Regions from separate parts of the Rhodococcus sp. NPDC057297 genome, predicted to be linked through region 3. Evidence: riboswitches for the same ligand, from Rfam matches in the RefSeq annotation. Region 3 holds a riboswitch; each other region holds the start of a gene.
What was found. A riboswitch is a leader RNA that binds a small molecule or an ion and turns the genes downstream of it on or off. The one in region 3 is predicted to bind S-adenosylmethionine.
Positions count from the first base shown of each region.

Region 1: it holds a riboswitch for S-adenosylmethionine, as region 3 does, so the genes downstream of both, ACFULT_RS23250 (bifunctional o-acetylhomoserine/o-acetylserine sulfhydrylase) here and ACFULT_RS12190 (putative leader peptide) in region 3, are expected to answer to the same signal.
Region 2: it holds a riboswitch for S-adenosylmethionine, as region 3 does, so the genes downstream of both, ACFULT_RS11455 (aminotransferase class V-fold PLP-dependent enzyme) here and ACFULT_RS12190 (putative leader peptide) in region 3, are expected to answer to the same signal.
Region 4: it holds a riboswitch for S-adenosylmethionine, as region 3 does, so the genes downstream of both, ACFULT_RS21335 (mandelate racemase/muconate lactonizing protein) here and ACFULT_RS12190 (putative leader peptide) in region 3, are expected to answer to the same signal.

Region 1 is NZ_JBHUZE010000010.1:1,772-9,196, reverse strand. Features, by position in the region: gene ACFULT_RS23260 (iron-siderophore ABC transporter substrate-binding protein) at 1-594, shown strand, start outside; gene ACFULT_RS23255 (MFS transporter) at 611-1,759, opposite strand; SAM riboswitch class IV at 2,090-2,217, shown strand; gene ACFULT_RS23250 (bifunctional o-acetylhomoserine/o-acetylserine sulfhydrylase) at 2,394-3,731, shown strand; gene ACFULT_RS23245 (homoserine O-acetyltransferase) at 3,728-4,876, shown strand; gene ACFULT_RS23240 (DUF3017 domain-containing protein) at 4,907-5,182, opposite strand; gene ACFULT_RS23235 (bifunctional methylenetetrahydrofolate dehydrogenase/methenyltetrahydrofolate cyclohydrolase) at 5,189-6,049, opposite strand; gene ACFULT_RS23230 (pentapeptide repeat-containing protein) at 6,087-6,695, opposite strand; gene ACFULT_RS23225 (tRNA (cytidine(34)-2'-O)-methyltransferase) at 6,729-7,193, shown strand; gene ACFULT_RS23220 (DUF4349 domain-containing protein) at 7,269-7,425, opposite strand, start outside.
Region 2 is NZ_JBHUZE010000003.1:315,236-322,660, forward strand. Features, by position in the region: gene ACFULT_RS11450 (Pls/PosA family non-ribosomal peptide synthetase) at 1-3,562, opposite strand, end outside; SAM riboswitch class IV at 3,790-3,905, shown strand; gene ACFULT_RS11455 (aminotransferase class V-fold PLP-dependent enzyme) at 3,957-5,300, shown strand; gene ACFULT_RS11460 (hypothetical protein) at 5,439-5,948, shown strand; gene ACFULT_RS11465 (YbaK/EbsC family protein) at 5,979-6,452, opposite strand; gene alc (allantoicase) at 6,518-7,425, opposite strand, start outside.
Region 3 is NZ_JBHUZE010000003.1:459,515-466,939, forward strand. Features, by position in the region: gene ACFULT_RS12170 (LLM class flavin-dependent oxidoreductase) at 1-672, shown strand, start outside; gene ACFULT_RS12175 (NtaA/DmoA family FMN-dependent monooxygenase) at 674-2,065, shown strand; gene ACFULT_RS12180 (MFS transporter) at 2,037-3,476, shown strand; gene ACFULT_RS12185 (LLM class flavin-dependent oxidoreductase) at 3,521-4,621, shown strand; SAM riboswitch class I at 4,687-4,789, shown strand; gene ACFULT_RS12190 (putative leader peptide) at 4,794-4,889, shown strand; gene ACFULT_RS12195 (ABC transporter substrate-binding protein) at 4,990-6,606, shown strand; gene ACFULT_RS12200 (ABC transporter permease) at 6,609-7,425, shown strand, end outside.
Region 4 is NZ_JBHUZE010000008.1:160,396-167,820, forward strand. Features, by position in the region: gene ACFULT_RS21325 (DUF6153 family protein) at 1-54, shown strand, start outside; gene ACFULT_RS21330 (DUF305 domain-containing protein) at 129-755, shown strand; SAM riboswitch class IV at 1,037-1,157, shown strand; gene ACFULT_RS21335 (mandelate racemase/muconate lactonizing protein) at 1,187-1,627, shown strand; gene ACFULT_RS21340 (DUF3558 family protein) at 1,786-2,229, shown strand; gene ACFULT_RS21345 (hypothetical protein) at 2,240-2,617, shown strand; gene ACFULT_RS21350 (DUF3558 family protein) at 2,943-3,440, shown strand; gene ACFULT_RS21355 (hypothetical protein) at 3,449-3,829, shown strand; gene ACFULT_RS21360 (MerR family transcriptional regulator) at 3,991-4,806, shown strand; gene ACFULT_RS21365 (hypothetical protein) at 4,803-5,654, shown strand; gene ACFULT_RS21370 (DUF3558 family protein) at 6,080-6,589, shown strand; gene ACFULT_RS21375 (hypothetical protein) at 6,597-6,977, shown strand; gene ACFULT_RS21380 (ABC transporter permease) at 7,037-7,425, opposite strand, start outside.

The DNA of each region.
Region 1 (7,425 bases), on a different contig from region 3:
GCCCCCACCATTGCTCAGTCCGGTGAGTACACCGGATTTTTCGAACCGTGGGATGTTCAAGCTCGCAGCATCGGCACCGCTGTCGGTAAGAAGGACGACGTCGACAATCTCATCTCGGGCGTCGACGAGAAGTTCGCGTCCGCGAGGTCCGAGCACCCGGAGTTCGAGGGAACCAAGGCGATTTTCCTTCAGAACGCCTTCTACGACGGCGACGCCATCGCCTATCAGAACGGCTTGAGCACGGATTTTCTGACCGACCTCGGGTTCGCCGTGCCGTCGGACATCGATGAATACGCACCTGCGGACGGCAGCGGCCAGGCATACATTCCGCTCGAGAACCTGTCGGTCCTGGATTCGGCCGACGTGCTGCTGTGGGCCACCGAGAAGCCCGAAGATCGCACCGCACTCGAGCAGGAGCAGGTGTATCGGAACCTCGAGCGGGTGAAAGAGAACAAGCTCGTGTTCACCGATGACGTCACAGCAGGCGCGATCTACTTCACCAGCGTCCTGAGCCTGCCGTACGTGATCGACAAGTTGGTCCCGGCCTTCGCCGGCACGCTCGCGGGGGACGGCGCAGCCACCACCACGAGCTGAACGATCTCGGCCTGGATCAAGCAGCGCGAGCGTCGGTCCGACGCTGCATCCACATCGCGGTGGACAGAACGGCGAGACCTGCGACGGCCAGGATCGCACCTGCAGCCGCGGGCGCCGTGTAGCCGAAACCGGCGGCGATGACGGCACCACCGAGCGCAGCACCGATTGCATTGGCGAGGTTGAACGCCGCGTGATTGAGCGACGCCGCCAGTGTCTGAGCGTCCTCGGCGACGTCCATCAACCGGGTCTGCAGTCCGGGGATCACCGACGAGCCCGACGCGCCGATCAGGAACACCAGGATCAACGCGCTGATCGGGTTGTGTGCGGCCAGAACGAACGCAGCCAGGAACACGGCCATCGATGCCAGCCCGAAGAACGTTCCCCTCAGCTTGAAGCGGTCCGCGAGCCATCCGCCGAAGTAGTTGCCGGCTACCATGCCGAGGCCGTAGATCATCAGCGCGACCGGCACCAGAGTGCGTGCCAGTCCCGCGACGTCGGTCAGCGTCGACGAGATGTAGGTGTACACGGCGAACATGCCACCGAAGCCGACCATGCCGACGAACAGCGTCATCCACACCTGGCTTCGGCGAAGTGCACCGAGCTCGGTGATCGGATTGGTGGTCGGCATGCCGTCGAGACGAGGCATCCACATGATCAAGGCTGCGACGGTGAGGGCACCGATCACGCCCACGACGGCGAACGCACTGCGCCAGCCGAGGAGTTGCCCCAGCCAGGTGGCTGCGGGAACACCGACGACGTTGGCGATCGAGAGTCCCATCATGACCATGGCGACCGCTTTGGCCCGCTTGCCCGGCTCGGCAAGATGCGCCGCGACGAGAGCCGCGATGCCGAAGTAGGCACCGTGAGGCAAGCCGGCAACGAACCTGGATGCGACCAGTTCGTTGAAACTGGGAGCGAACACGGTGCCGAGGTTGCCCAGGGTGAACGCCACCATCAGAGCGATCAACAGTGCTCGACGCGGAACCCGCGCGGCCAGGGTTGCAATCGCAGGCGCCCCGACGACGACGCCGAGGGCGTACGCGGAGATCATGTGACCGGCCGACGGCTCCGAGATTCCCATGCTCGACGCCACGTCGGGAAGCAGACCCATCGACGCGAACTCGGTGGTCCCGATGCCGAACCCACCGATGGACAGGGCGAACATCGCGAACCGCCGCCGTGTGGAGTGCGGACGGTTACTGGTACTCAGACCGTGCGACACCTTCGAACGCACGGCGCCGACATTTCTGGCGAGGGCGGAATCGGTGACAGACACGGCACTACGACCTTTCGGGTTTTCGGAATCGATCAAGAAGATAAAGGACGAACTCAGTCGGCAACGTCCGAGGCATCGATTCTCATCCCCCGCACAAGCAAATTTCGAATCCTCGGGCGGTGATTGTGCTCACGCCCTAGTCCAATGAACATTCCGCAGGCGGGTTGTGCCCGGACTCCTTGTTTCCCGAATTCGATCGCACCGCTAGGATTCACGCCAGGTCATGAGTGCCAGCATCGAGCCCCGGCTTGCTGGCCGGCAACCCTCCAACCGCGGTGGGGTGCCCCGGGTGAGAAGACCTGGTTAGTCGGCTGCGCGCACGCGTGGCCGTCGAGCAAGCGCGGGCCCGCCACGGTGATGTCACATGATGTCGGCGGGCCCACTGACCGGGACTGTCCGATGCGTCGGCGGCCCCAGGAAGAGGTTGATCATGTGTTGTTGTACCGATACGCCCCGCCCCGGCTCTTCCGACCAGAGCCGATTCGAAACCTGATCATCCTTCGAAGACGGAGTTATCACTCACATGACCGACAACACCCCTGACGTCGTGGACGCCACCGGCGCCCCCATCGAAGACCCCACTGCTTCGTGGGCATTCGAGACCAAGCAGATTCACACGGGTCAGACCCCGGACGGTGCGACCAACGCGCGCGCTCTGCCCATCTACCAGACCACGTCGTACACGTTCGACAACACCGATCACGCCGCCGCGCTGTTCGGGCTGGCAGAACCGGGCAACATCTACACCCGCATCATCAACCCCACCCAGGACGTGGTCGAGCAGCGCATCGCTGCTCTCGAGGGCGGGGTCGCCGCCTTGCTCCTGGCTTCCGGTCAGGCGGCCGAGACGTTCGCGATCCTCAACCTCGCGGAAGCGGGCGACCACATCGTCTCCAGCCCGCGTCTGTACGGCGGAACGTACAACCTGTTTCATTACACGCTCCCGAAGTTCGGCGTGCAGGTCACGTTCGTCGAGGATCCGGACGATCTGGAGCAGTGGCGCGCAGCCATCACGCCGAACACCAAAGCGTTCTACGGCGAGACCATCTCCAACCCGAAGAACGACATCCTCGACATCCCCGGCATCTCCGCGGTGGCGCACGAGAGCGGGATTCCGCTCATCGTCGACAACACCGTCGCGACGCCGTATCTCATTCAGCCGCTGAAGCACGGCGCGGACATCGTCGTGCACTCGGCGACGAAGTACCTCGGTGGGCACGGCACCGCCATTGCGGGCGTCATCGTCGACGGTGGCACCTTCGATTGGACGCAGGGACGCCACACCAACTTCACGACCGCCGACCCCAGCTACCACGGCGTCGTGTTCGCGGACCTCGGCGCTCCGGCGTTCGCGCTCAAGGCCCGCGTCCAGTTGCTGCGTGATGTCGGTGCGGCTGTGTCTCCGTTCAACGCGTTCCTCATCAGCCAGGGGTTGGAGACGCTGAGCCTGCGCATCGAACGTCACGTCGAGAACGCACAGAAGGTGGCGGCGTTCCTCGAAGCGCGGGACGAGGTGGAGTCCATCAACTATGCGGGCCTGAAGTCGTCGCCGTGGTACCGCCGCGGCCAGGAACTCGCCCCGAAAGGGCAGGGCGCCATCATCGCGTTCGAGCTGAAGGGAGGCGTCGACGCCGGCAAGAAGTTCGTCAACGCGCTGAGCCTCCACAGCCATGTGGCTAACATCGGTGATGTGCGTTCACTTGTCATTCACCCCGCCTCGACCACACATTCGCAGTTGACGCCGGAGGAGCAATTGGCCTCGGGCGTCACTCCGGGCCTGGTCAGGCTCGCTGTTGGCATCGAGGGGATCGACGACATTCTCGCCGATCTCGAAACCGGATTCGCAGCGGCGGCATCTTGACCATCGGCTCCGTGCACGACGTCCGTCCGGCCGCGGGATTCCCGCCGCCGGACGGACGGCTCGGCAGTATCGACATCGGCCCGCTCGATCTCGAGAGCGGTGCCTCGCTCCCCCAAGTGAGCGTTGCGGTGCAGCGCTGGGGTGAGCTCGCACCCGGACGCGACAACGTGGTTCTCGTCGAGCACGCTCTCACCGGCGATTCGCATGTCAGCGGACCCGCCGACACGGATCATGCGTTACCTGGCTGGTGGAACGGGATGGTCGGACCCGGCGCACCGATCGACACCGACGAGTGGTGCGTCGTCGCATCGAACGTCCTCGGTGGCTGTGGCGGAACGACGGGCCCCAGCTCGCTTGCCGAGGACGGTAAGCCCTACGGCAGCCGATTCCCCGGCATCTCCATTCGCGACCAGGTTGCGGCCGAGGTCGCGCTCGCGGATGCACTCGGCATCCAACGCTTTGCTGCCGTCGTCGGCGGTTCCATGGGCGGCATGCGCACTCTGGAGTGGATAGTCGGCCATCCCGAGCGTGTCGGCGCCGCTCTGGTACTCGCCGTCGGCGCCCGCGCCACCGCGGATCAGATCGGCACGCAGACCACTCAGATGGAAGCGATCGCGTCGGATCCGGACTGGCAGGGCGGTGATTACCACGGCACGTCACGATCCCCTCGCGCTGGACTGAAGATCGCTCGGCGCATCGCGCACCTGACGTATCGCACCGAGAGCGAGCTCGACCTCAGGTTCGAGAACAACCCTCAGGGCGACGAAAACCCCTGGAACGGTGGCCGGTACGCCATCGACAGCTACCTTCAGCACCAGGCCAACAAGTTGGCCGACAGGTTCGACGCCGGCACCTACGTGTTGCTCAGCGAAGCGATGAACCGGCACGACATCGGTCGCGGACGAGGAGGGGTCGACGCCGCGCTGGCGCTGGCCACCGTGCCGACCATCGTCGGCGGTGTGGATTCCGACCGGTTGTATCCGCTGCGTCAGCAGAAGGAAATCGCGCGCGGTCTACCGGAGTGCCGTGGACTCGAAGTCATTCAATCCCGAGACGGTCACGACGGCTTTCTCACCGAAGCCGGGGCCGTCGCGAAGCTGCTCGGCGAGACGATGCAGCACGCACGCGCCGCTCGCAGGGTCTGAGCTCACGAGTCGACCGACTCGGTGCGGTGCTCAGTCCGTACCGAGTGGGTCGATCGAGGACGACAGGAAGACAATGGCGCCGCCCACCAGCGCAAGGGCGGACACATCGAAGCCACGGCTTCGTACCGCGAGCAGCCCCACGCGGTTTTCGGGAACGCACAGCCGGAAACCCGCCGCGAGAAGAGTTGCCACGCCCAGCACGAAAGACCCGCGACGCCACCTGTCCGCAAGAACGAGCAGGAGCGCGGCCGCGAGGACGACCATCACGGCCAGTAGCGGTAGGTTCTTGCGGATCTGAGCGCCCATGCGACGTCAGACCGTCGCCGCGAGGTCTCGCTCGGCACGTTCGACGACGTTGGACAGCAAGAACGCGCGAGTGAGCGGTCCGACGCCGCCAGGGTTCGGTGAGACGAATCCCGCAACGTCCGCGACACCCGCAGCGACGTCGCCGCGCAGACCGTCCTCGGTCCTGCTGACGCCCACGTCGAGGACCGCAGCACCCGGCTTGACCATGTCGGCGGTGATGATGCCTGGCACTCCAGCGGCCGCGATGACGATGTCGGCGCGCGACACCTCGGCGGCAAGATCACGAGTTCCGGTGTGACACAGCGTCACTGTCGCGTTCTCCGACTTGCGAGTCAGCAGGAGTCCGATCGGGCGGCCCACCGTCACACCACGACCGACGACAACGGCATGGGCTCCATCGATCTGCACGTCGTACCGACGCAATAGATGCACGATTCCGCGCGGCGTACACGGCAGCGCCGCGTCCTTGCCCAGAACCAGACGCCCGAGGTTGATCGGGTGCAGGCCGTCGGCATCCTTGTCCGGGTCGATGCGTTCGAGCGCTGCGTTCTCGTCGAGATGCTTCGGCAACGGGAGCTGGACGATGTACCCGGTGCATGCCGGATTGGCGTTGAGCTCGTCGATGACGCCTTCGAGATCCGCCTGGGTGATGTCGGCGGGGAGATCGCGTCGAATCGACGTGATGCCGACCTTCGCGCAGTCGTTGTGCTTGCCCCGCACGTAGGCAGCCGAACCCGGATCATCGCCGACGAGCACCGTCGCCAGGCCGGGAACGATGCCGTTCTCCCGTAGGGTCCGAACCCGCTCGGTGAGATCGACGAAGATCTCGTCGCGGGTCGTCTTACCGTCCAGAATCGTTGCAGTCACGACCCGTATTGTTCCAGGTCTGTCACTGGCCGATTTCTCACCCCTCGACAGCCAGTCCCTGCGCTTGCGCGTAGGCCACCGCCTGGGTGAGCTCGATCTTCGCACCGACGAGCGAGGTCCCCACCCAGAGTGCCCCGTCCACCCTCGACCCACGCAGATCCGCGGCGTCGAGTTTTGCGCCGGTGGCCCGGGCACCGGAGAGATCGACCGACACGAGCGTCGCCTTGCGCAGGTCGGTGTTCACGAGGTTGGCCTCGACGAATCGACATCCCGTCAGATCCACTCCGCGCAGGTCGGCGCCGCCAAGGCCTGCCAGGGTGAAGTCGACCTCGTCGAACGTCGCGGGCCGGAGCCGACAATCGACGAATGTCGAGCCCATGAACGTCGAATTGCGAAAAATGGAGTGCAGCAGATTGGTTCGAGTGAACGTACAGGACCGGAAGGCCGCATCGCGGTGAACCGATTCGGTCAGATCGGTCCCGGTGAAGTCGCACTCGGTGAACACCACGGACGTCGTCTCCAGTCCGCTGAGGTCCGCATCCCGGAAGGTGCAGGCAACGTAACTTCGGCTGTTCCACTGTTGCCGATCGAGTCTGCTGTCGGAGTAGTCCTCGCCGATGATCTGTTCCTCGTCCACCTGCACCATCCTTCCCCGACGCGTGGTGGCAGAGTGAGCCGGGTGTTTCGACTCATGTTCTTCGAGCCCCGGATTCCTCAGAACACCGGCAACGCAATTCGCCTCGTCGCAGGCACGGGGTGCGAACTCCACCTCGTCGGCCCGCTGGGCTTCGACATGTCCGAGCCCAAACTCAAACGAGCGGGACTCGACTACCACGACCTCGCATCGGTGACCGTGCACGAGAACCTCACCGCAGCCTGGGAGGCACTGAAGCCCGATCGTGTCTTCGCGTACACCGCTCACTCGACGCGATTCCACACATCCATCGACTACCTCCCCGGCGACGTCCTGCTCTTCGGCCCCGAACCGACCGGGCTCCCCGACGACGTCCTGGCCGACGACCGCGTCACCGACCGGTTGCGCATTCCGATGATCCCGGGGCGGCGATCGTTGAATCTCGCGAACTCGGCCGCCGTCGTGATGTACGAGGCATGGCGTCAACACGGATTCGACGGGGCGGTGTGAGTCCGGCACTGCTCACTCCAGTACGGCACGGCTCATTCCAGTCCGGTACTGCGTCACCGCAGACTGACCGCCGATTCATTCCCGAGGCGCGGCGCTGCCTTCGCGCTCCTCGGTCCCCACGTCCTCGATCCCCGCGTCCTGAGTCCCCACGCCAGCCGTGTCGTCGCTGTTCTCTTTCTCGACTGTCCGGCGCGGCCGGACTGCACGCACCGTCCGCACCAGCGCGTAGACG
Region 2 (7,425 bases), 140 kb from region 3:
ACCACACGTTCAGGACAGCAGTACCCTCGGCGGCCCGCGCGAACCACGGTGCCGCAACGGTCTCGACGAACGTGTCGGCCACCTCGTTGCGCCACACGAACGAACTCCACAGCGGATGCTCGACCTTGTCGATGCGGCCGACCCAGACCCACTTGGCGGCGGCGGACACCCCGGCTGCGACAGCTCCGGCGATCAGCAGCACGAGTCCACTGAGCAGCGCGGTCAGCCAGAAGCCCACGGCGTCGGCGATGGCTGTCAGTCCGAACAGGACACCGAGCCCGATGCCGAACGTCACCATCACCGGGATCAGGCGGCACGTCTCGACGAGAGACCGCGCGATCTTCAGCTTCACCGGCGGATCGAACGTGCGCGACGAGTCCGCCCGGCCCGCTGCCCGGCGCAACCTCACCGGCGGGCTGCCGAGCCACGAGGATCCGGATTTCGCCTTGTCCGGCGTCGCCGACAGGACCGCGACGAGGCCGTTCTTCGGCACGGTGCGTCCCGGCCCGGTCATGCCGGAGTTGCCGAGGAACGCACGCTTGCCGACCTTCGCGTCGCCCAGGTGCATCCATCCGCCACCGAGCTCGTAGCTCGCGACCATCGTGTCGTCGGCCAGGAATGCGCCGTCGGCGACGGTCGTGAACTTGGGAATCATCAGCACCGTCGACGCCTCGACGTCCTTGCCGATCTTCGCGCCCAGCAACCGCAGCCAGTGGGGCGTGAGCAGCGACGCGTACAGCGGGAACAGGAACGTGCGGGCCGAGTCCATCAGGCGCTCGGTCGCCCACACCTGCCATCCGATGCGGCTTCGTACCGGGTGATATCCCTCGGTGAGGCCGATGCCGAGCAAGCGGACCGCCACCAGAGTGATCAGCGCGAAGACACCGAGCGAGACGAGCGTGGCGACCGGAAGCATGATCGCCGCGCGCCCGACGGCACCCAGCAGGGTCGTCGCGGTGTGCAGCCACCACCCCATCAGCACGAGCGACACACCGAGGGAGAAGATCGCCATCCCGGACAGCATGAGCGACGCGACGCCGTAGGCGAGCACCCAGCGCGTGGCCCGCGGGGGAGTCTCCTCCGGCCACGGGTGCTCGGCCTTGCCGACCTTCTGCGCGGGCGATCCGGCCCACAGCTGACCCGCCTTGACCCGGCCGACGACGGCCGAACCCGCACTCACCACGGCGTTCTTGCCGACGGTCGTGCCCGGCAGGAGTGTTGACCGGGCGCCGACGGTGGCGCCCGCACCGATCTTGATGCCGCCGATGTAGACGATGTCGCCGTCGATCCAGTGGCCGCTGAGATCCACTTCCGGTTCGACCGAACAACCGTCGCCCAGCTCGAGCATCCCGGTCACCGGGGGAAGGGTGTGCAGGTCGACGCCCTTGCCGATCTTCGCGCCCAGCGCTCGGGCGTAGTAGACCATCCACGGCGCACCGGACAGGTTGGAGGCGCCACTGGCGTCGGTCAGCCTCGTCGCGGTCCACAGACGAATGTGTGCGCTGCCGCCGCGCCGATACGCCCCGGGCTTCAGACCGGCCAGCAGAATTCGAGAGCCGACGACCGAGATCGCCATGCGTCCGACCGGAGTGATGAACGCGACGAACGCGATGAGAATCCACCACCAGGACACCGTCGGCGCCCACGGAACTTCGGCGAACCAGCTCATCACGTTGAACAGGATCCCCAGCCAGGTGACCCACTGCAGACCCGTCAACGTCGTCAGTGGAACCGTGGCCGCGATCTGTGTCCACTGGGCCGACCTGGACGTCGGCTCGACCTCCCGCGGAACCACCTCGACGGGCGGCTTCAACTCGTCGAGGTAGCGCGCGAGCGACCCGAGTCGAGGGTGGTCGTAGAGCTGCGCGACGGTGATCTCCGGGAACCGCTCGCGCAGTGCCGTCACCAGCTGAGCCGCGGACAGGGATCCGCCGCCGTTCTGGAAGAAATCCGCGTTCTCGTCGGAGACCTGCGCGCCGAGGATGTTGGTCCACAGCTCCGCGACCCAGCCTGCCGTACCGGCGAGATCGGAGCCCTCGCCCATGCCGGGCAACGGCCATGGCAGGGCGTTGCGGTCCACCTTGCCCGACGTCCTCGTCGGCATCTCCTCGACGAGCGCGAGCCGCGGAACGAGTGCCGACGGCAACTGTTCGGCCAGAATCCGGCGGGCGGCCTCCACGTCGAAGTGAGGATCGGTGCTGGCCAGATAGCCGACGAGCACCGAATTGCCTGCGCCGGTCTTGCGCACGGCAGCGGCCGCACCACCGACACCGGGAAGCGCCTGCAACGCGTTGTCGATCTCACCGAGCTCGATCCGTCGGCCACCCAACTTGATCTGATCGTCGGCGCGGCCCTGGAACAGCAAGCCTTCGAGCTCGAGCTTGACGAGGTCTCCGCTGCGGTAGGCGCGGTCCCATCCGAGCGTCGGCATCGGTGCGTACTTCTCGGCGTCCTTGGCCGGATCGAGATAACGGGCAAGGCCGACGCCGCCGATCACCAGCTCACCGACTTCTCCGACGGCAACAGGGTTGCCCGAGCCGTCGACGACGGCCAGGTCCCACCCGTCGAGAGGAAGACCGATCCGAACAGGTCCCTTGCCATCCATGATCGACGCGCACGCGACGACGGTGGCCTCGGTGGGTCCGTAGGTGTTCCACACCTCGCGGCCGTCGACGGCAAGACGCTCGGCCAGTTCCGGCGGGCACGCTTCGCCGCCGAAGATCAGCAGTCGCACGGCTTCCAACGCGACGGCAGGCCACAGGGCAGCGAGCGTCGGGACGGTCGAGACGACGGAGATGTCGCGGGACACCAGCCACGGCCCGAGGTCGAACCCACTGCGCACCAGCGATCGGGGAGCGGGCACCAGGCATGCACCGTGCCGCCACGCCAGCCACATCTCCTCGCACGAGGCGTCGAACGCCACCGACAAGCCGGCGAGGACACGGTCGCCCGGTCCCAGCGGATCGTCCTGCATGAACATCCGAGCCTCGGCGTCGACGAACGCCGCTGCGTTGCGATGACTGACCGCAACACCCTTCGGGGTGCCGGTGGAGCCGGAGGTGAAGATGACCCACGCGTCGTCGTCGGGAGTCGGGGTCGTCAGAGCATCGGGGGCGGGTGTGTCCTGCTTCTCGGCCGTACCTGCGGCGATACCGCCAGCTGTGACAACAGCGGTCACTTTGGCCTCGCCGAAGACGAGCTCGGCCCGCTCGTCGGGGTCGTCGGCATCGACCGGCACGTAGGCGGCGCCTGCGTTCAGGATCGACAGAATTGCGACGTACAGAGAGAAGGAACCGGACGGCATCCGGATGCCGACGCGATCGCCGCGCCGGACGCCGGCCCTGGCCAGCCACTGAGCGCCTTCGTCGATGTCCTCGATCAGTTCGCGATAGCTGACGGAGACAGTGCCGTCGTCGATGGCCGGTGCGTCGGGAAACTGCGACGTCGTGGACCGCAGGATGTCGATGAGCGTGCGTTCCTGTGGAGCACGCTCACCGCGCAGGAACTCGGGCGGAACCCCGTTGCGGGTGTCGGCCGTTTCCGATGGTGATTGCACAGACAACCGGGTGTCCTTCTTCTCGTGTGGTACCGAAATTCGAACGAACGTCGCGCGTCGTTATCTCATGTTCGGTTGTCCAGAAGGTGAACAGTCTCGGCTGTCCCCTTCCGACACAAGTCGTAGCTCGGCATTGCGCGGATTCTACTAGGAAGTGCCCCGTTTGCCCCCGTCGAAGGGTTTCCTACCTGGGAGGTTGACAATCCCTCGCCACGTTTGCCATCCTCTTTTCAGGTCATGAGTACCAGCATCGAGCCCCGGCTTGCTGGTCGGCAACCCTCCTCCGCGGTGGGGTGCTCCGGGTGACGACCTGGCTGGCGCCGGAAAACCGGTGCAGCAAGCGCGGACTCGATTTCTGACAGGTACGTCGGGTCCCTTGATCGACAAGGGGTTATTTGTCATGACTGCTGTTCTGAACAACTCGTGTGCGTCTTTCGCCGCCGTCAGCGGAGCTGACCTTCAGGTCCCGTTGGTCGACGGAACGAGTTGCACGTACGCCAATTTCGACTACGCGGCCAGTGCGCCTGCGCTCGCCGAGGTCACCGCACGGATCGCCGAGTTGCTTCCGTACTACTCGAGCGTGCATCGCGGCGCCGGGTACGCATCCCGTGTGTGCACGGCTGCGTACGAGAAGGCTCGGGTGACGGTAGCCGATTTCGTGGGCGCACAACCGGATTCGGTCGTCGTCTTCACCAGGAACACCACGGATTCGCTGAACTTGCTCGCCGGGTGCGTGCCGGGTGACACCGTGGTGCTGGACATCGAGCACCACGCGAACCTGTTGCCCTGGAGGGACCGTCGCGTTGTGGTCGCCGCCGACTCGATCGCCGAGACGCTGACGCGCGTCGAGGTCGAACTGGAGACGAAACCTGCTGCGCTGCTCGCGATCACCGGCGCATCGAACGTCACCGGAGAGGTGTTGCCGATCCGCGAACTGGCCCAGCTCGCGCACTCGCACGGCGCGCGCATCCTCGTCGACGGCGCGCAGTTGGTGCCGCATCGCCGCATCGACATCGGTGATCTGGGTGTCGACTACCTCGCGTTCTCCGGCCACAAGCTGTACGCACCACACGGTGCAGGCGTCCTCGTCGGCAAGCGGGACTGGCTCGACGCGGCCGAGCCGTACCTCGCCGGAGGCGGCGCCGTGCGCTCGGTTTCGATCGATCGGACCGAATGGGCGCCGGTGCCCGCGCGTCACGAGGCCGGAACCCCGAACGTCCTGGGAGTCGTCGCACTGGCCACTGCATGCGAGGCGCTGGCTCTGCACGAGTCGGCAGGATCGATCTCGCACGAGCGCGAACTGTCCGACCGTCTGCGCGACGGCTTGTCGTCGATCGACGGCGTCAGCCTTCTGACGGTCTGGAGCGACGCCCCGGACACTGTGGGCATTGTCACATTCACGGTCGACGGGTACGGCCCGGGCGAGATCGCCGCGTACCTGTCGGCAGAGCACGGAATCGGTGTGCGCGACGGCAAGTTCTGCGCTCATCCACTGCTGTCCAGGCTCGGCCACGCAGGCGGAGCCGTACGCGCCAGCCTGGGGCTCGGCAGTTCCGGAAGCGACGTCGACAGGCTGATCGACGCGGTCCGGACCCTCGCAACCGACGGCCCGTCCTGGACGTACGAGGAGGACGGCGGATGGTGGAATCCGGTGCCGGATCCCCGCCCGTTCCCCGATCTGGTCGACGGTGCCGCAGGCGTGGGATCCCCATGCGCCACACAAACGGTTAGCATCGCTTCATGACAGCAATTGCTCTGTCGCAGAGCGGACTCTGGTCGGATCGCTACGTCGATCTGTGCCGTACCGCTTCGGGTTCGTGTAGGCGTTCGGGCTAGGCCTCAGCCGTCATATCCCTGCTTGCATCAGAAGGACTTCACCTTCATGTCGAACAGTTCAGCCGTACGCGTAGCACTCGTCCACCCGTCGCAGTGGACCGAAATCACCGACGCAGCCCCCACCGAGACAGTCGTGCGGATCCACGCCGCCGACCTTCGTGAAGGGCAGCAGGCACGTGCTCGTGCCCGCGCCGAGGCCGTCGAGGTGGGCAAGGACGCGGACAGCGTCGCCGTGTTCCTCGACATCGAAATCCACATCGCCGACGACGCAAGGACGGCTCGCCGCGAGTTCGCGGCCCTCGACGCGCCCACGGTCCCCGGATCCATTCGCTACGTCGGAACACCGTCCGGCCTGGCCGGCCTGATCGCCGACGTCAAGGCAGCCGACGTCGCCGACGGTGTGACGCTGGTACCCGTCGGGCCCACGTCCCGGAATCTGGACCGCGTCGCCGACGGTGTCGTGCCGTGGCTGGAGGACCGCGGCGTGGTCTTCGCAGCGGATGCAGTTCTCGAAGGTGCGGGCGTCGCTCGTCGCAGCCGAGTCCTCGCGTCCTGACTCAGGGCACCTCGCGGCCCGGTCACGTGTTCAGGTGACGGCGACCGCGAGGCCTGCGGTGATGCGCAGTAGTTCTGCACTGGTGGTCCGGAAGACAGTGTTCGGATGCCCTGCCGCCGCCCACAGCTCTTTGTGTTCGGCCAGTGACTCGTCCACGTAGGTGGGCAGGTTGGTGGGGTGGCCGACGGGCGCGATGCCGCCGATCGGCTGCCCGGTCGCGTGTTTGACGACGTCGAGTGGGGCACGCGTCAGGGTTCCGTCGAGGCGGGCGCCCGTCGCCTCCAGGTTCACCTGGTGTGCACCCGACACGAGCAGAAGAACCGGGTCGTCGTCGAGCAGGAAGACCAGCGACTTCACGATCGCGCCGACGGCGACACCCAACGATTCAGCGGCGGCCTCGGCCGTCGGTGTCGGTTCGGGCGAGGTGACGACGACGCCGTGGTGTCCGCGCGAAATCAGAATGTCCGCGACGTGGGCTGCGTTCGGGTGAAGTAGCCGGGGCATCTTCCAATGGTATTGCCACTCGGCCCCGTTCGCAGTTACTCGTTGCGCCTTTACTCGGTGCGCCTTTACTCGGTGCGCAGTTCGCCGAACAGCCTGAGCCGCGCCATGCCGCCGTCGGGGAAGATGTCCATGCGCACCTCGGACACCGGCTCGGTGTGATCGAGCAGGAAGCGGTGCCTGGTGTCCGGCTGCAGACGAGTGCGCGGCAGCAGTTCGATCCATTCACCGTTTCCGAGTTTGCCCTTCAACGACGCTGCACCGGGAGCGTTTCCGAGGAAGCACGACGTGTCGAGCTCGGCCAGGTGGATGGTGCCCGTTCCGGCGAGGGTGACCTGGACCCAGTCGTTGGCGTCGTTACGGCGGCGTGATGTCTCCCATCCTTCGCCCATCGAGCGAGGCGGTCCGGGGAACAACAGATTGTTGGGTGAGCTGTAGAACATGTTGGAGCACGCCGAGACGTACCCGCCGTTCTCGAGCGCCGCGAGATCGAACGGGCCTGCGGCGATGAAACGCGGATCCGGCTTTCCTCGACCCAGCACCCGCAACCGTGCGACACCGCCATCCGGGTAGATGCTGAGCTTGACGTGGGTCCAGCGCTCGTCCGAGGCCACCTTGAAGCGGTTCTCCGAGTCGCCCTCGACGGCGCTTTTCGGGACGATGGTCTCCCACTTGGTGTCCTCGTACAGCTCCTTCGCCGACGGGAAGCCTTCGACGGACGCCGCTTCGACGGAAATCTCCGGCGGATAGTTGCCGGTGAACCAGGCGGTGTCGACGACGACTGCGTCGACGACACCGGGCGCTCCGAGCCGCACGATGGCCTCGTCGTAACCCGATTCCCGACGCCGCCGCGTCTCCCAACCGTCGTAGATCTGCCCTTTGTGACCGAAGGTGGCGGTCTGGTAATCGGCCTTCCCCGGCTTGACCAGATTCTCCTTCTCCGCGAACGTTTCGTCGTTCGCCCACACGACCGCGC
Region 3 (7,425 bases):
GACGACGCTGCTGCGGCGCGGGCGTGGGGCCGTCCCCTCGTCGAGTCTGCGGTGGACCTGGACCGCGAACAGGCGGACACCATCACCGTCGTACGGCAGTTGTGGGATTCGTGGGAGGACGATGCCGTTGTGCGTGACGTCGCGACCGGACGCTTCCTGGACCGAGACAAGCTGCACTACGTGGACTTCGAGGGCGAGAGCTTCTCGGTGAAGGGCCCGGCGATCGTGCCGAGGCCGCCGCAGGGGCAGTTGGTCGTCTTCGGTACCGAAGACGACCGGGATCAGGTCGACGTCGTGCTCGAGTCGAACGAGAGCACACACCGCGGCGACGGGCTCACGTTCCTCGAACTGGACGTCACGCTCGACGCGTCCGGCGTCACGGCGTCCGAACGTACGGAGCTGTTGAATTCGCAGGGGAGTGCGCCGACGAGCGGACGGCGCGAATACGTCGGTGACGCGGCCGGATTGGTGAACCTTCTGACCGACATCGCAACGCGATACGACGGCGTTCGCCTGTTTCCGACCGTCGTCGACGAGGACCTTCCGGCCCTCGCGCGCTACGTCATACCGCCGCTGTTGAAGTCAGGTGTTGCACATCGACCCGTACCCGGATCGACGTTGCGCGCCAACCTCGGACTGACTCGGCCCGCCAACCGCTACGAAAGGGTCTGACATGAGCCCGTACCGCCCCGACGCCCAGGTTCACTTCGGTGTCTTCTTCCAAGGCGTCAATCACACCACCATCTGGTCGGATTCGGCCAGCGGTTCGCAGATCGACTTCGAGACGTTCCGTCGGATGATCACGACCGCGGAACGGGGACTGTTCGACGCGTTCTTCCTCGGTGAAGGCCTGCGCCTGCGCGAGCAGGAAGGCAAGATACTCGACCTGGACATCGCGGGCCGTCCCGACGCGATCGCGCAATTGTCCGCGTTGGCCGGCATCACGTCTCGGATCGGCCTGGTCGCGACTCAGAACACGACGTACAACGAGCCGGGTGATCTCGCGCGTCGTCTGGCCGGCCTGGATGTTCTGTCCGACGGCCGGGCGGGATGGAATGCCGTCACCACCGACAATGCGTGGACGGGTGAGAACTTCCGGCGCGGCGGCTTTCTCGACCACGAACTGCGTTACGAGCGAGCCGGACAGTTCATCCGGACTGCCCGTGCCATCTGGGATTCCTGGTCGGACAACGCACTCGCGACCTCGCGTGACAGCCAGTACTGGGCCGAGAAGAACGCCGTCCAGCGGGTGTCGAGAACGACGTCCCAGTTCGACCTCGAGCTCGATGCGACTCTGCCACGCAGCGCGCAGGGGCATCCCGTCATCTTCCAAGCCGGTGACTCGTCGACCGGTCGCGATTTCGCTGCTGCGAACGCCGACGTCATCTTCTCTCGACACGGAACCGATTTCGACGAGGCACTGACCTTCGCCGACGACATCCGCGCCCGGCTCCGCGCCGCGGGTCGTCCGGAGGACGACATCAAGATTCTTCCCGGTACTCAGATCGTGTTGGCGGAGAACGCGTCCGAGGTGGAGGAGAAGGAGCGGTGGGTTCGGGAGGGACAGTTCACCGGTCCGACCGCGCTGTCGCTCGTCGGCCTCGTCTGGGGCAAGGATCTGTCCGATCGCGACCCGGACGGGCCGTTGCCCTCCGAGGATCCGGTATCGGCGCCGATCTCCGGAACCCGGGGTGCGTTCCGCGACGGCAAGGATCCCAACGCCATCGCCAAGGAGTGGCGCGCATTGGCCGAGGCCAAGAACCTCTCGCTACGCGAGGTCGCCATCGAGACGACGGCGCGCTCCGGGTTCGCCGGTACGCCAGGGCAGGTCGCCGACGAGCTCACGAAATGGGTCCGCGAAGGAGCGACGGACGGATTCAACATCTCGCCGTACATCGTCCCCGGTGGCCTCGACGAGATCGTCGACTGGCTGGTTCCGGAACTGCAGGAGCGCGGTGCGTACCGGACCGAGTACACGGAGACCACGTTGCGTGGTCATCTCGGTCTTCGCGAACCGTTGACGTGGAGAAAGACCGGTGAGACCGATAGCAGCGCTGCAGGCTGATCTCGAGCAGCAACGAACCGGTGTCTCGCGAAAGGACGTATACGTCTGCGCGGCAGCGGGGTTCACCACCCTTCTGGACTCCGCGGTTCTGAGTATCGGCGTGCCCGCGATCCGGTCGTCACTGGATGCGGGCACGTCCGAGGTTCAATGGATTCTGGCGAGTTACTCCCTGACGTTCGGTCTCGCGCTGGTACCGGCGGGCAGGCTGGGCGACGTCATCGGGCGACGACGGTTGTTCCTCGCAGGACTCGGTGTGTTCTCCGTCATGGGCCTGATCGGGGCAGGTGCGGCCGAGCCGTGGATGATCGTCGCAGCGCGGCTGGGACAGGGGATAGGTGCCGGCACCGTCAGCTCGCAGGTTCTGGGCATCATCACCGATCGGTACAGTGGCCGCGAACGCGCGAAGGCACTCGGTGTCTACAGCACGGCGGGCGGCCTGGCAGGCCTCTGTGGTCCGATCCTCGGCGGAACGCTTCTCGGCGTTGCCGATCCAGACGTCGGCTGGCGCCTGCTGTTGCTGCTCAACGTCCCGTTCGCCGTAGCGACCCTGATCGCGGGTTCCCTGTGGCTACGCAGGGATTCCAGTAGACGCTCCGGCGCCAGCATCGACGTGCTCGGCCTCCTCGCACTCGGTGTCGCGACGCTGCTGCTGTTGCTGCCCATGGTGTCTTCGCTCGGCGCGGTGTTCTCGACCCTGTCGGTGGTCGGATCCGTGGGACTGCTGGTGGGCTTCTGGTTCTGGGAGAAGCGTTTCGCGTCGAGGGGCGGCACACCCGTTCTCCTGCCTGCACTGCTGGCCGCCAAGGGATACACGCTGGGGACGGCCGTTGCGATGTTCTGGTTCGGCGCCGTGCTGGCGCTGCAGGCGGTGCTGAGTCTCTACCTCATCGAGGGCCTGGGATACCCCGCGCTGCAGGCCGCTCTGATCATGGTCGGCAGTTCGATTCTGATGGCGGTGACGTCTGCGTTCGGATGGAGGGTCGTAGCGAAGTTCGGCCGGAGTGCCGTGGTCGGTGCGATCGTGCTCGAACTGTTCGTGGTGGCCGGCTACATCGGCGTGATCGCATACCTGCCCCGGGGTGCGACGGTACCGGCGTTCGTCGTGCTCGCGGTGTTGTCCGGCGTGGCAAGTGGATTCGTGGACGCACCGAATCGCGCGATGACGCTCGAGTACTCGCCTCCCCAGGCCAACGGCGTCGCGGCCGGATTTCTGCAACTGTCCCAACGACTTTCGGCAACAATTTCCCTCGCCGCGGTGCCGGGTATCTACCTGGGGGTGCTCGCGGCCGACGACACCGACTTCGGGCGTGCGGCAGGCCTCGGACTCGGGGTCAGTGGCATGATGCTGATCGGGTCTCTCGTATGTGCAGTGACGGACAGCAGGCGTAGAGCTGATCGGAGACAGCAGTGACACGAACAGAAGCGACACGAACTGAAGTGAGCCAGAAGGCCTCGGTGACACCGAAGTTCTCGTGGTTTCTCCCGACGGGCGGTGACGACGAACGTCTGGGTGGCGCGTCGCACGGAGTCGGCATCGGGGCCACCGGAGTCGTCGTTGCGGACACCGGCCACCGGGAGGCGTCGCTCGACTACCTCACGCAGGTCGCGCAGACCGTCGATCGGCTGGGTTTTCACGCGGTTCTGACGCCGACGGGTGCGCACTGCGAGGACGCGTGGCTGGTGACGTCAGCGCTGATTTCGGCGACGAAGAATCTGAAGTTCCTGGTGGCTTTTCGTCCCGGTGCCGTGGCGCCTGTCCTGTCCGCGCAGATGGTGAGCACGTTCCAACGATTGTCGGCCGGACGTGCGTTGTTGAATGTCGTCGTCGGTGGAGACGACGCCGAGCAGCGAGCGTACGGCGACACGCTGGACAAGCAGTCGCGGTACCGTCGAGCGCAGGAGTTCCTCCAGATCGCGCGAGCCGTGGGCGACGGCGAGGCAGTCTCGGTGCACAGTGAGTTCTACGAGGTGGACCGGCCTGCAGGTGGATTCGGCGGGTACGCATCTACTCCGCTGCCCGAGGTGTACCTGGGCGGGTCCTCGCCGGAGGCGATCGACGTCGCAGCCTCCGAGGCGGACGTGTTTCTCACCTGGGGAGAACCGCCCGCGCAGGTCGCGGACAAGCTCGCCGCGGTCAAGGCCGCCGCGAGGGAGAAGGGGCGGAGCATTCGCGGCGGGATTCGCCTGCACGTGGTGACGAGGGAAACCAGTGAGGAGGCGTGGCAGGTCGCGGAGAATCTGATCTCGGGTGTCGACGACGAACTCGTTGCGCGGCGCCAGAAAGCGTTGCGCAGCATCGGATCCGAAGGGCAGCGGCGAATGCTGGATCTGCACGGTGGGGACCGAACGAAGCTTGTGGTCGGACCCAATCTGTGGGCCGGTTTCGGGCTGGTCCGCGGCGGAGCGGGCACGGCCCTCGTCGGGAGCCACGACGAGGTGGCCGAGCGAATCCGCGAGTACGTCGGCGTCGGGATCGAGGAGTTCATCTTCTCCGGCTATCCGCACCTCGAGGAGGCCGAGCACTTCGGGGAAGTACTGCGCAAGAACTTCACCTAGTTTGCCGGTAGGAAACCTACCCAATTGGCGTGACCCGCCTGCGTCGTCGTAGACTCGTCGGCGAAACACCATCCAGAGCGACCGAGAGACCTGGCTCCATGACGTCGCAGCAACCCCCCGCGGGGTGAAACACGCGGGTGAGGGTGCTACCGCCGGGACCGATGGAGGAACGATGAACAGCACGCAGCACAGCGAGGGCTTCGTCACGGCCTGGGGCCGTATTCACGTGGATCTGTGCCGGTTGTCCGGCTCGATCTGTCGCCGCTGAGTTTCAACTCGGACTGCACGCTCTTCATCCCTTTCCGCCTGGTTCGGCGCGGCGATCTCGCGCGCGTCGATGGCGTCCTATCAAGATCCGGAGTATCTCGGTGTCTTCACGTTCAGTTTTTGCAGGTGTCAGCGCTGTCGCTGCCCTGAGTATCGTGCTCACAGCTTGTGGCGGTGGCGGGGCATCCACCGCGGCCGACGCCGGTGAGCCCACCGCCGGTGGCACTCTGCGCTACGGACTGTCGGGGGCTCCCACCTGCTCGGACCCCGCTCAGTCGGGAACCAACCAGACGATCTACGTAGTCAGGCAGGTCGTCGACTCGCTGACGGATCAGGACCCGGAGACGGGCGAGATCACTCCCTGGCTCGCAGAGAGCTGGGAAGTCGCACCCGACGCGTCGTCGTTCACGTTCACGCTGAAGGACGGTGTCACGTTCAGCGACGGCACACCGGTCGACGCGGAGGCGGTGAAGGCCAATTTCGACTCGATCGTGAACATCCTGACCACGGCCAAGTCGCCGCTCGGTGGTAGCTACCTGTCGGGTTACCAGGGCACCACTGTCGTCGACCCGCTCACTGCGCAGGTCGACTTCGACGGCCCGAACGCACAGTTCCTGCAGGCGACGTCGACGGCGCAGTTGGGCCTTCAGGCGCTGTCCACCGTCGCCAAGCCTGCCGAGGAACGGTGCGACGGCTCCAACGTCGGCAGCGGGCCGTTCACCTACGCCGATTATCAGCAGGACAGGTCGGTCACGTTGGCCAAGCGCACCGGGTACGACTGGGGCTCGGACGTGTTCGGACACGAGGGCGAGGCATACCTCGACACGATCGAGTTCACCGTCGTACCCGAGTCGGGTGTGCGTACCGGCAGCTTGTCCTCCAACCAGCTCGACGCCATCTCCGACGCGCTTCCTCAGGACGCGCCGCAGATCGAGGCCACCGGAGGGCAGATTCTGACGACGTCCAACCCGGGCACACCGTTCGGCTTCCAACCCAACGTCACTCGCGGGGTGCTGCAGGATCCCGAGGTCCGTAAGGCGCTGGTGCCGGCGATCAACCGTCAGGAACTGATCGACACCATTCTCGGACCCGACTTCAAGGTCGCGACGAGCACGCTGGCCAGCAAGACCCCCGGTTACACGGAGTTGGCGGACGTCACGTACGACCCGGAGAAGGCGAAATCGATTCTCGACGCAGCAGGCTGGGTGCCCGGTGCCGACGGAATCCGCGAGAAGGACGGCCAGAAGCTCTCGTTCAAGGTCATGTTCAGCGCGGTGTTCGCCGGTAATCAGGCGATCCTCGAACTGACGCAGCAGCAGCTTCGCGACGTCGGAGTGGATCTGCAGCTCGAGCTCGTTTCCAATTCCGAGGCCACGGCGCGTCAGGGGACGAAGGACTACGACTCGACGTACTACAACAGCACCCGCGCCGACGGCGACATCCTGCGTACGTCCTTCGCCGTGGACGGGCGAAACCTCAACGCCCGCGGACCGATTCCCGACCTCGACGCCTCGCTCGACGAGGAGTTGGCCACCACCGACACCGCTGCCAGGAACGAGATCATCGCTACCGCGCAGCAGCAGGTTCTCGACAACGGACTGTGGATTCCGACGATCGAACTGTCGCAGGCCATCGGTGCCGGACCGAACGTGCAGGACCTGAAGTTCGAGGCGTCGGCCCGGCTGCAGTTCTTCGACACCTGGCTGAGCGGACAATAACCATGATTCGTTATCTCGCACTGCGCGTCGTGCAGGCCGTCCTCGTTCTCTGGGCGGCGTTCACGATCTCGTTCATCGTGCTGTTCCTTCTGCCGTCGGACCCCGTCAGCATCGCCGCCGACTCGGCGGGGTCCGGTACGCCCGTCGACGCGGCGGCCATCGCCGAGTTGCAGGCGCGATACGGACTGGATCAGCCGGTGTGGGTGCAGTACTGGAACTCTCTGAGCGGTGCAGTGCGAGGTGACTTCGGGTTTTCCATCGCCACCGGTCAGAAGGTCACGACGGCCATCCTCGACGCACTGCCGAGCACCCTGGCGTTGGCGACGACCGCGCTGGTGCTGTCGCTGATCTTCGGCGGATCGGTTGCCTTCCTGGCCACCTACACGCGTGTCCAGTGGCTGCGTACCCTTCTGTTCTCCATCCCGCCGTTGGGCGTCGCGGTGCCGACCTTCTGGGTCGGGCTGCTTCTGCTGCAGGTGTTCTCGTTCCAACTCAGGATCTTCCCCGCGTTCGGTGACCAGGGAGCGTCGTCGCTCGTGCTGCCTGCGATCACGCTCGCGTTGCCGACGGGTGCCGTGATCGCTCAGGTTCTCGCCACATCGATGACCACGACCTGGAAGCAACCGTTCGTCGAATCTGCCCGCGCCAAGGGAGTGTCACGTCTGCGAGTACAGACCAAGCACGTCGTGCGGCTGTCCTCGATTCCGGCCTTCACCATCGCGGGTGTACTCGTCGGCAACCTGCTCGCCGGATCGGTCGTCGTGGAGACGGTCTTCTCCAGGGCCGGTGTCGGCAGGTTGACTCAGACGTCCGTTCTGG
Region 4 (7,425 bases), on a different contig from region 3:
GCTCCTCCGTGGACATTGTGGGTGTTGGACAAATCGGTGACCTTGCGAGTGTGACAGGGAGCCCGGTCGACGAGCGTCTACCGGCGGATCTGATTCCCTGTTCTACTCACTCTTGCAAGGAGTTTCACATGCATACCAAGATTGCCGCCTCGATCGCCGCTGCCACCGTCGGCGCGTTCCTGCTGAGCGGCTGTAGTGACACCTCGACCGATTCATCGATGGACGAGCATTCGATGACGTCGATGTCGTCCGCGACTATGTCGTCGATGCCGGCGAGTGCGTCGGCTCAGTTCAACGATGCCGACGTGATGTTTGCGCGGATGATGTATCCACACCACGCACAGGCAGTCGAGATGGCGGAGATGGTGCAAGGCCGTAGCGACAACCCGGACGTGCAGGCGTTGGCGTCGGCGATCGCTGCCGCGCAGCAGCCCGAGATGGACCAGCTGACGAGCTGGCTGGCCGAGTGGGGTCAGCCCGCACCCTCGGGGGACATGGGCACCATGGGCGGCATGGATCACGGCTCGGGAATGGGCATGATGACCCAACAGGACATGGATGCGTTGGCCGGCCTGACGGGTGCGGAGTTCGATCGGCAGTGGTTGACGATGATGATCGCTCACCACACCGGTGCGATCGAGATGGCGCAAGCCGAGATCGCGAACGGATCCAACCCGGACGCGCAGCAGATGGCCCGCACGATCGTCGACACGCAGCAGCAAGAAATCGACACCATGCAGCAACTGCTGGGCTGATCTGAAGTTCTGTCCAACGAAGGGCCGCATCCTCATTCACCTCGACGGGGATGCGGCCCTTCGCTGGGTGTCACACTGCAGGGAGGAACCGTTCGGGCGTGGCTCGAATCATGCATCGTCGCTGCAAGGTCTGTTCGTACTACCGTTGCTAAACGGTATTCCCTTCGTGCCGTAGGTCGACGTCGAACATGATCGGTTCGAGACGGTTCATTCAGCGCACGCGTCGGACGACGAGGTAGTGCTGGTCGGTCGACGACCAAGGCGAGTATCGTCGGATGCAGGTTCAAGAGTGGCAGTCACGCGGTACCTGGCCGACTGTCCGGCAACCCCGTTTCCATCGACAGGGGTGCCCCAGGGGAAGAACCGGCTCGACCGACGACCGTCGGCGAGCAAGTCGATGGAGGTACCGAACCTCCGGGACGAGGTGAGTCATGTCTGATCCATTCGGACTTGCTGAGGCACAAGCGAAGTGGAACCCGATCCCGCCGGAACGCAGGCGACGGTGGTGCCGAACCCTGCTCGACTACCCGCCGATCTGGTACGGAACCTTCGCGATGATCGCGACGAGGCAACACATCCTCGACGGTGGCTACACCAACATCGACGCGTGGATAGATCTTGCCAAGAGGGCGGAAGCTGTTGGCTTCACTCCCGAGACGTGGCTGATCTTTCGTCAAAGTCTTCAGCGTGAGTACCTGATCGAGGACTTCCCGTCCCACCCGGCGAACCGGCCGAAACGGCTCGGCAACGGCGGGATCGAGTCCCTCGTCGTCGACCCGGAGGATTTCGCCGACTGGCCATGGATGTACGAGGCAGGGTATCGAGCATCCGAGTCGACAGTCAGATCCCTCGCACGACCGGCCGACCTGTAGGTCACCGCACTGCGGTCAAGTGGAACCGTTTCGATGGTCGATGCGTCTAACCTGTTGATCGACGTGATCGAGGGGGTCGGGTGCGTAGACGGATAGCGGCGCAGGTGGCTTTGTTGGCTCTCCTTGCCGGATGCGGTGGGGGTGTCGAGGGCAGTCCCGTGGCTGCTGAACGTTGGGATCCGTGCAGCATCGAACAGTCGGCAGTCGCGGCAACGGGCTTGGATCCTGAGTACCGCGAAGCAGGGTGGGGCAGGGGCATCGAAGTCCCGGACTGGGGTAGATGTGTATTCCGGGCGCCAGGTGGCGCCGACTCGCGCTATGGATTGAGCGTGCTGTCTTCGACGGACCACACGATCGCTGAGGCTCGGGCAAAATCGACCAACTTGGATGGCCGCGATCTATTCATCGGTGGGCGCGACGCCTACATGTTCAGGACTGAGTTCGGTGACGCGATCCGTGACTGCCAGATCGCTGTCGAGGTGCCGCGGGGGGTGGTGGTCTTCAAAGCGCTGTACAACAAAGCAGACGGTGTGGACGCGTGCGAGGTGGTAGCCATGCATGTCGAAGATTTAGAGTCCGCGGTTCCTGCCGCGTCCAAGTAGGGGGGGCTAAATGAGTAGTGACGAACCAACAACATACTGGCAGGCGCTAGCTCTAGCTGCTGACAACAATCAGCTGTACCTGAATTCCGAGGCGGCACAGGCGTGTTACGAGTCCTGCGAAAAATACATCGAGAGACTACGGGCACACCAGGACACTGCCCGGGACCTTCGGGATCTGACGGGCTGGGGTGACTTCGATATGGGACTTCATCTGCAGAAGGTTTTCGCCGACAAAGCCGAAGGCGGCGAGAACAACATGGTCGACGTGTTGCAGAGTCATATCGACGTCGTCGAAGAAATGAAGGTTGTCTTCAACAAGTTCTTCACTTCGACCCGTGACGTCGACAAGGCAAATGCCGCAGGAATTGAGGTCGAAGGGCCGAGATAGCGGCAGTTGGCGCGGACGCGCAGCGATGGTCGTGGCCTAACGCTCGTACTCCGATTTCTCGCACTGGATGCAACGTGAGCGTGTAGCGACAGGGTGTGCGAGAGACGATCTGTGTCGACCTACCGGCATTGCCGCCTCCATCGACTGGGGTGCCCCAAGGGCAGAACCGGCTCGTTAACGATCGTCGGCGAACTGATCGATGAGAGAGAACCCCCCGGCCGACCTGTTGGTGGCGCCTGACTGGAACCATTTCGATGGTTGTTGCGTCTAACCTGTTGATCGACGTGATCGAGGGGGTCGGGTGCGTACACGAATAGCGGCATCGATGGCTGTAGCGGCACTGCTTGCCGGATGCAATGGGGGTATCGAGGGCAGTCCCGTCGCTGCTGAACGCTGGGATCCGTGCAGCATCACCCCAGAAGCGGTGGACGCAACTGGGTTGGACAACTCCACCCGTCAGGAAGGGTGGGGTCGCAGTATCGAGGTTCCGGACTGGGCGCGGTGCGTGTTCAGTGCTCCAGGAGGCGCGAATTCGCCTTACGGACTGAGCGTGATGTCATCGATTGAGCACACGCTCGACGAAGCCCGTGCCGACCCCTCTAATCGTGACGGCCGTGATCTAACAATCGGTGGTCGCGATGGCTACATGTACGTTACCGAGTTCGGTAAGGCGCTCAGAGACTGCAAGATCGCTATCGATGTCCCGCCAGGCGTTGTGGTGTTCACTGCGCTGTATGAGATGGACGACGGCGTGGATGCCTGCGAAGTAGTCGAGAGGCACGTCAACGATCTGGAGTTTGCGGTTCCGGCCGCACCGAAGTAGGGGGCTCGATGAGTAATCCTGGAGAACCGGTCACCTATTGGAAGGCCCTGGCTGTTGCTGCAGACAACAATCAGTTGTATCTGAACGAGGAAGCTGCCCACGCCTGCTACGAAGCGTGCGACAAGTACATCGCAAAATTGAAGGGGCACCAAAAGACTGCGAGGGATCTCAGGAACGTTACCGGCTGGGGTGACTTCGATATGGGCCTTCAACTGCAGGACATTTTTGCCAAAAAGGCTGTGGGCGGCGAGAACAACATGGTCGACGTGTTGCAGAGTCATATCGACGTCGTCGAAGAGATGAAGGTTGTCTTCAACATGTTCTTCACTTCGACCCATGACGTCGACAAGGCAAATGCCGCAGGAATTGAGGTCGAAGGGCCGAGATAGCGGCAGTTGGCGCGGACGCGCAGCTTGGTCTCAACCGGTCAACGCGTCGGTCCGGTTGAAACTACGTGAGCGCCGGTGGGCGTTGTGGTGTGTGGGCTCAGGGTGGGGCGGCAGATTTCAGGCATTGACCTTGACGCTAGGTCATGGTTGAGACTGAAGGCATGCAGATAGGGCAACTCGCTACCGCGGCCGACACCACACCGAGAACGGTGCGTCACTACCACCGCCTCGGTCTGCTCGCCGAGCCTCAACGGCGCGGGAACGGCTACCGCGAGTACACGATGAACGATGTCGTTCGACTCATGCGCATTCGCTGGCTCGCGACCAACGGCGTCCCGCTCGGATCGGTTGCCGCGGTTCTCGCGCGCGACGCCTCTGACATCGAGGGCGCTGACGACACAATCGCTGATCTACGCGCACTCGTCGCAGCACTCGAGGCCGAACGCGCCAAACTGACACAGCGGCTGATCAAGCTTTCCTCGATGGTCGACGACGTCGAGAGCGGTCGGCCGCTCTCCGCGCTCCCTCCGAAGGTCGCCGGACTGTTGGCCGGCGCTCTCGAATCCGCCCCGACGTCAGAAGTCCGCACAGCGCTCGAGCGAGAGCGTGACTTGCTCGAGGTACTCGCCATCTCGGGTAAGGCACCGCAGGAATTTCTGTCGTTCTACGCGGCGTCGATCGCCGACGACGAGCAGCGTTCCCGGTACGCCGAACTTCTGTCCGAATGGTCGAGTCTGGAGGGAAAGTCATTGGATTCGGCGGAACCGGTGATCGAACGTTTGTCGCGTACGTTGATGGCCTGGTTCGAGGCGGCAGATCCCTTCTCCAGCAGCGAATTCGACACCACACAGTCGGGTGAAACAGGCATGCCGATCCCACTCGACGCGATCATCCCGGACCCGGCTCAACGCGAGGTGGTCTCCCGAGTCCAACGTGCGCTCGTGAGCAAGTCAAGCCCTGTAAAGGGCGCCTCATGAAGGTATTGGCCTCGATGAGTTTTCACCGATCCATGCAAGCGCTTGCAGCAACTGTCTTGGCTGTCGATGCGATCCTCCTGGCGACCGGCGTCCTCGGGCCAGGGCAGGCCGTGCTGTTGTTCGCCACCGTCGAACTTCCCTTGGCCATTATCGTGATGCTCGGTCTGATGACGACCTACCGGGCCCGCCGTCGCGGCGGGGAGGATGCAAGAGCGGCGGTGGTCGCTACGGCCGAGAACTCGCCATTCTGGCCGATGATTCGGGCGGAGGTTCGCGCCTACACGTCTCTGTGGTTGTGGATCAGGGGCCGCGTAGCTGACGTCGAGCCGGGTGCGCTGGTGTTCCGGTCGAACCGCGGGACTATGACGCTACCGGTTGCCTTCGGCGTGGTCACAGTCGTAGAGATTTGTGTGCTTCATGTCGTTCTTCCATGGATGTGGCTGCGTATCGCACTCGCGGTGCTGTCAGTGTGGTCCTTGTTCGCGGTGTTCGGCTATCTGGCAATCCACCGAGTCCGTCCGCACTATTTGAGCGACACTCATTTCGTTGTGCGGCAGTCCGGTTCGACTATCGCCGCGATCGGGCGTTGCTCCATCGTGTCCGCAACCCTGTCGCGCCGGTTCTGCGAAACCACCCCCATTGCCACAGAGAGCCGATTGCATCTTCCCAACATCGACGGTACGAATGTCGATATTGTACTAGCCCAATCGATTTCAGTTCGGCTACCAGCGTTGCTCCCAAAGCATCGCAAGGCCTCGTCCGTCAGACGTATCAGCATGTATGTCGACGACCCCGCTGCACTGGTGACCGAGCTACACCGAGATGCAGCGCCGGTTGCACGTCGCTGAGAACACGACATCCCGGAGCGGTTCTCACCGCATTCCTCTGCGATGAAGGTTTCGAACTCGCCAGTCTTGCCTACGGCGACTTTGCCGGGTAATGCGCCGACCGGTTGAGACCATGCAGCGAAAGCGTGGCTCCGCGTCGGCTGATCTGAGTTCTCGCACAGGCTCTAGTTCCTCGCACGGGATGCAACCTGTGCGAGTAGGGACAGGGTGTGCGAGAGACGATCTATGTCGACCTACCGGCATTGCGTCTCCGTCGACTGGGGTGCCCCAAGGGCAGAACCGGCTCGTCAACGGTCGTCGGCGAAGTAATCGATGAGAGAGAACCCCCGCCCGACCTGTCGGTGGAGCCTGACTGGAACCATCTCGATGGTCGTTGCGTCTAATCTGTTGATCGACGTGATCGAGGGGGTCGGGTGCGTAGACGGATGGCGACGCTGGTGGCTTTGGTGATGCTGCTTGCCGGATGTAGTGGGGGCGTCGATGGCAGTCCCGTGGCGGCCGAGCGTTGGGATCCGTGCAGCATCACGCCAGAAGCAATCGCTGCAACGGGCTTGGATCCGGAGTATCGCGATGAGGGGTGGGGTACAGGGATTGTCGTTCCAGATTGGAGTCGATGTGTGTTCCACGCACCAGGCGGTACGGCCTATCCCTACGGTCTGGACGTCACATCGAGCGACAAGTTCACGATCGCAGACGCACGCGCTCGCGAAGGTAACCTGAGCGTTCGCGAACTCCAAGTGGGCGGAAGAGACGCGCATATGTATACGACGGAGACGGGCAAGTCCGTTCGCGACTGCAACATTGCGCTAGAGGTGTCCGCCGGCGTCGTGGTATTCACAGTGGTCTATCACGCGGCGGACGGAGTGGATTCTTGCCAGGTCGTACTGCAGCACGTTAACGATCTGGAATCTGCAATACCTGCCACGCCGAAGTAGGGGAGATATGGGTAATCCGGGCGAAATTTCGACGTACTGGCAGGCGCTAGCTGTAGCTGCTGACAACCACCAGCTTTATTTGAATGCGGAAGCGGCGCAGGCCTGCTCTGCGGCTTGCGAACAGTACATCCTTAAATTGAGACATCATCAAGAGACCGCCACGGCGCTTGCTCGGGTCAGCGGCTGGGGTGACTTCGATATGGGCCTTCAACTGCAGGACATTTTTGCCAAAAAGGCTGTGGGCGGGGAGAACAACATGGTCGACGTGTTGCAGAGTCATATCGACATCGTCGAAGAAATGAAGGTTGTCTTCGATAAGTTCTTCACTTCGACGAATGAAGTCGATGCTGCGAATGCCGGCGATATCCAGATCGAGGCACCGAGGTAGCGATATGGGTGGTCGCCCGGCTGGTTGGCTCACCGAGACAGCATGTTAGGTGGCGAGGTCTAGAGTCGACGGTTGTAAGCCATCAGCGACAAAGGCGCGAAGATCACGATGAATGCCGCCATCCACAGGAGTGTGTACACCAGAGGTTCGCCCACAGGTCTTCCCATCATCAAGCCGCGAACTGCGTCCACCAGGTGTCCGACGGGGTTCCATGAGGCGACGGTCTGCATCCACCCGGGCATCGTTTCGACTGGAACGAAGATGTTGCTGGCGAAGGCAAGCGGAATGATCAGTATAGCGCCTAGACCTTGGACTGCCTGTGGATCTTCGATCGCCAGGGCGAGCAGTATCAGTGCCCACGACACCGACAGAGCAAACAAGAGTGCGAGCCCGCACCCGGCAAGCACCGACCACGCGTCGGTCTCGAACCTCACGCCCAGCAGGAGAC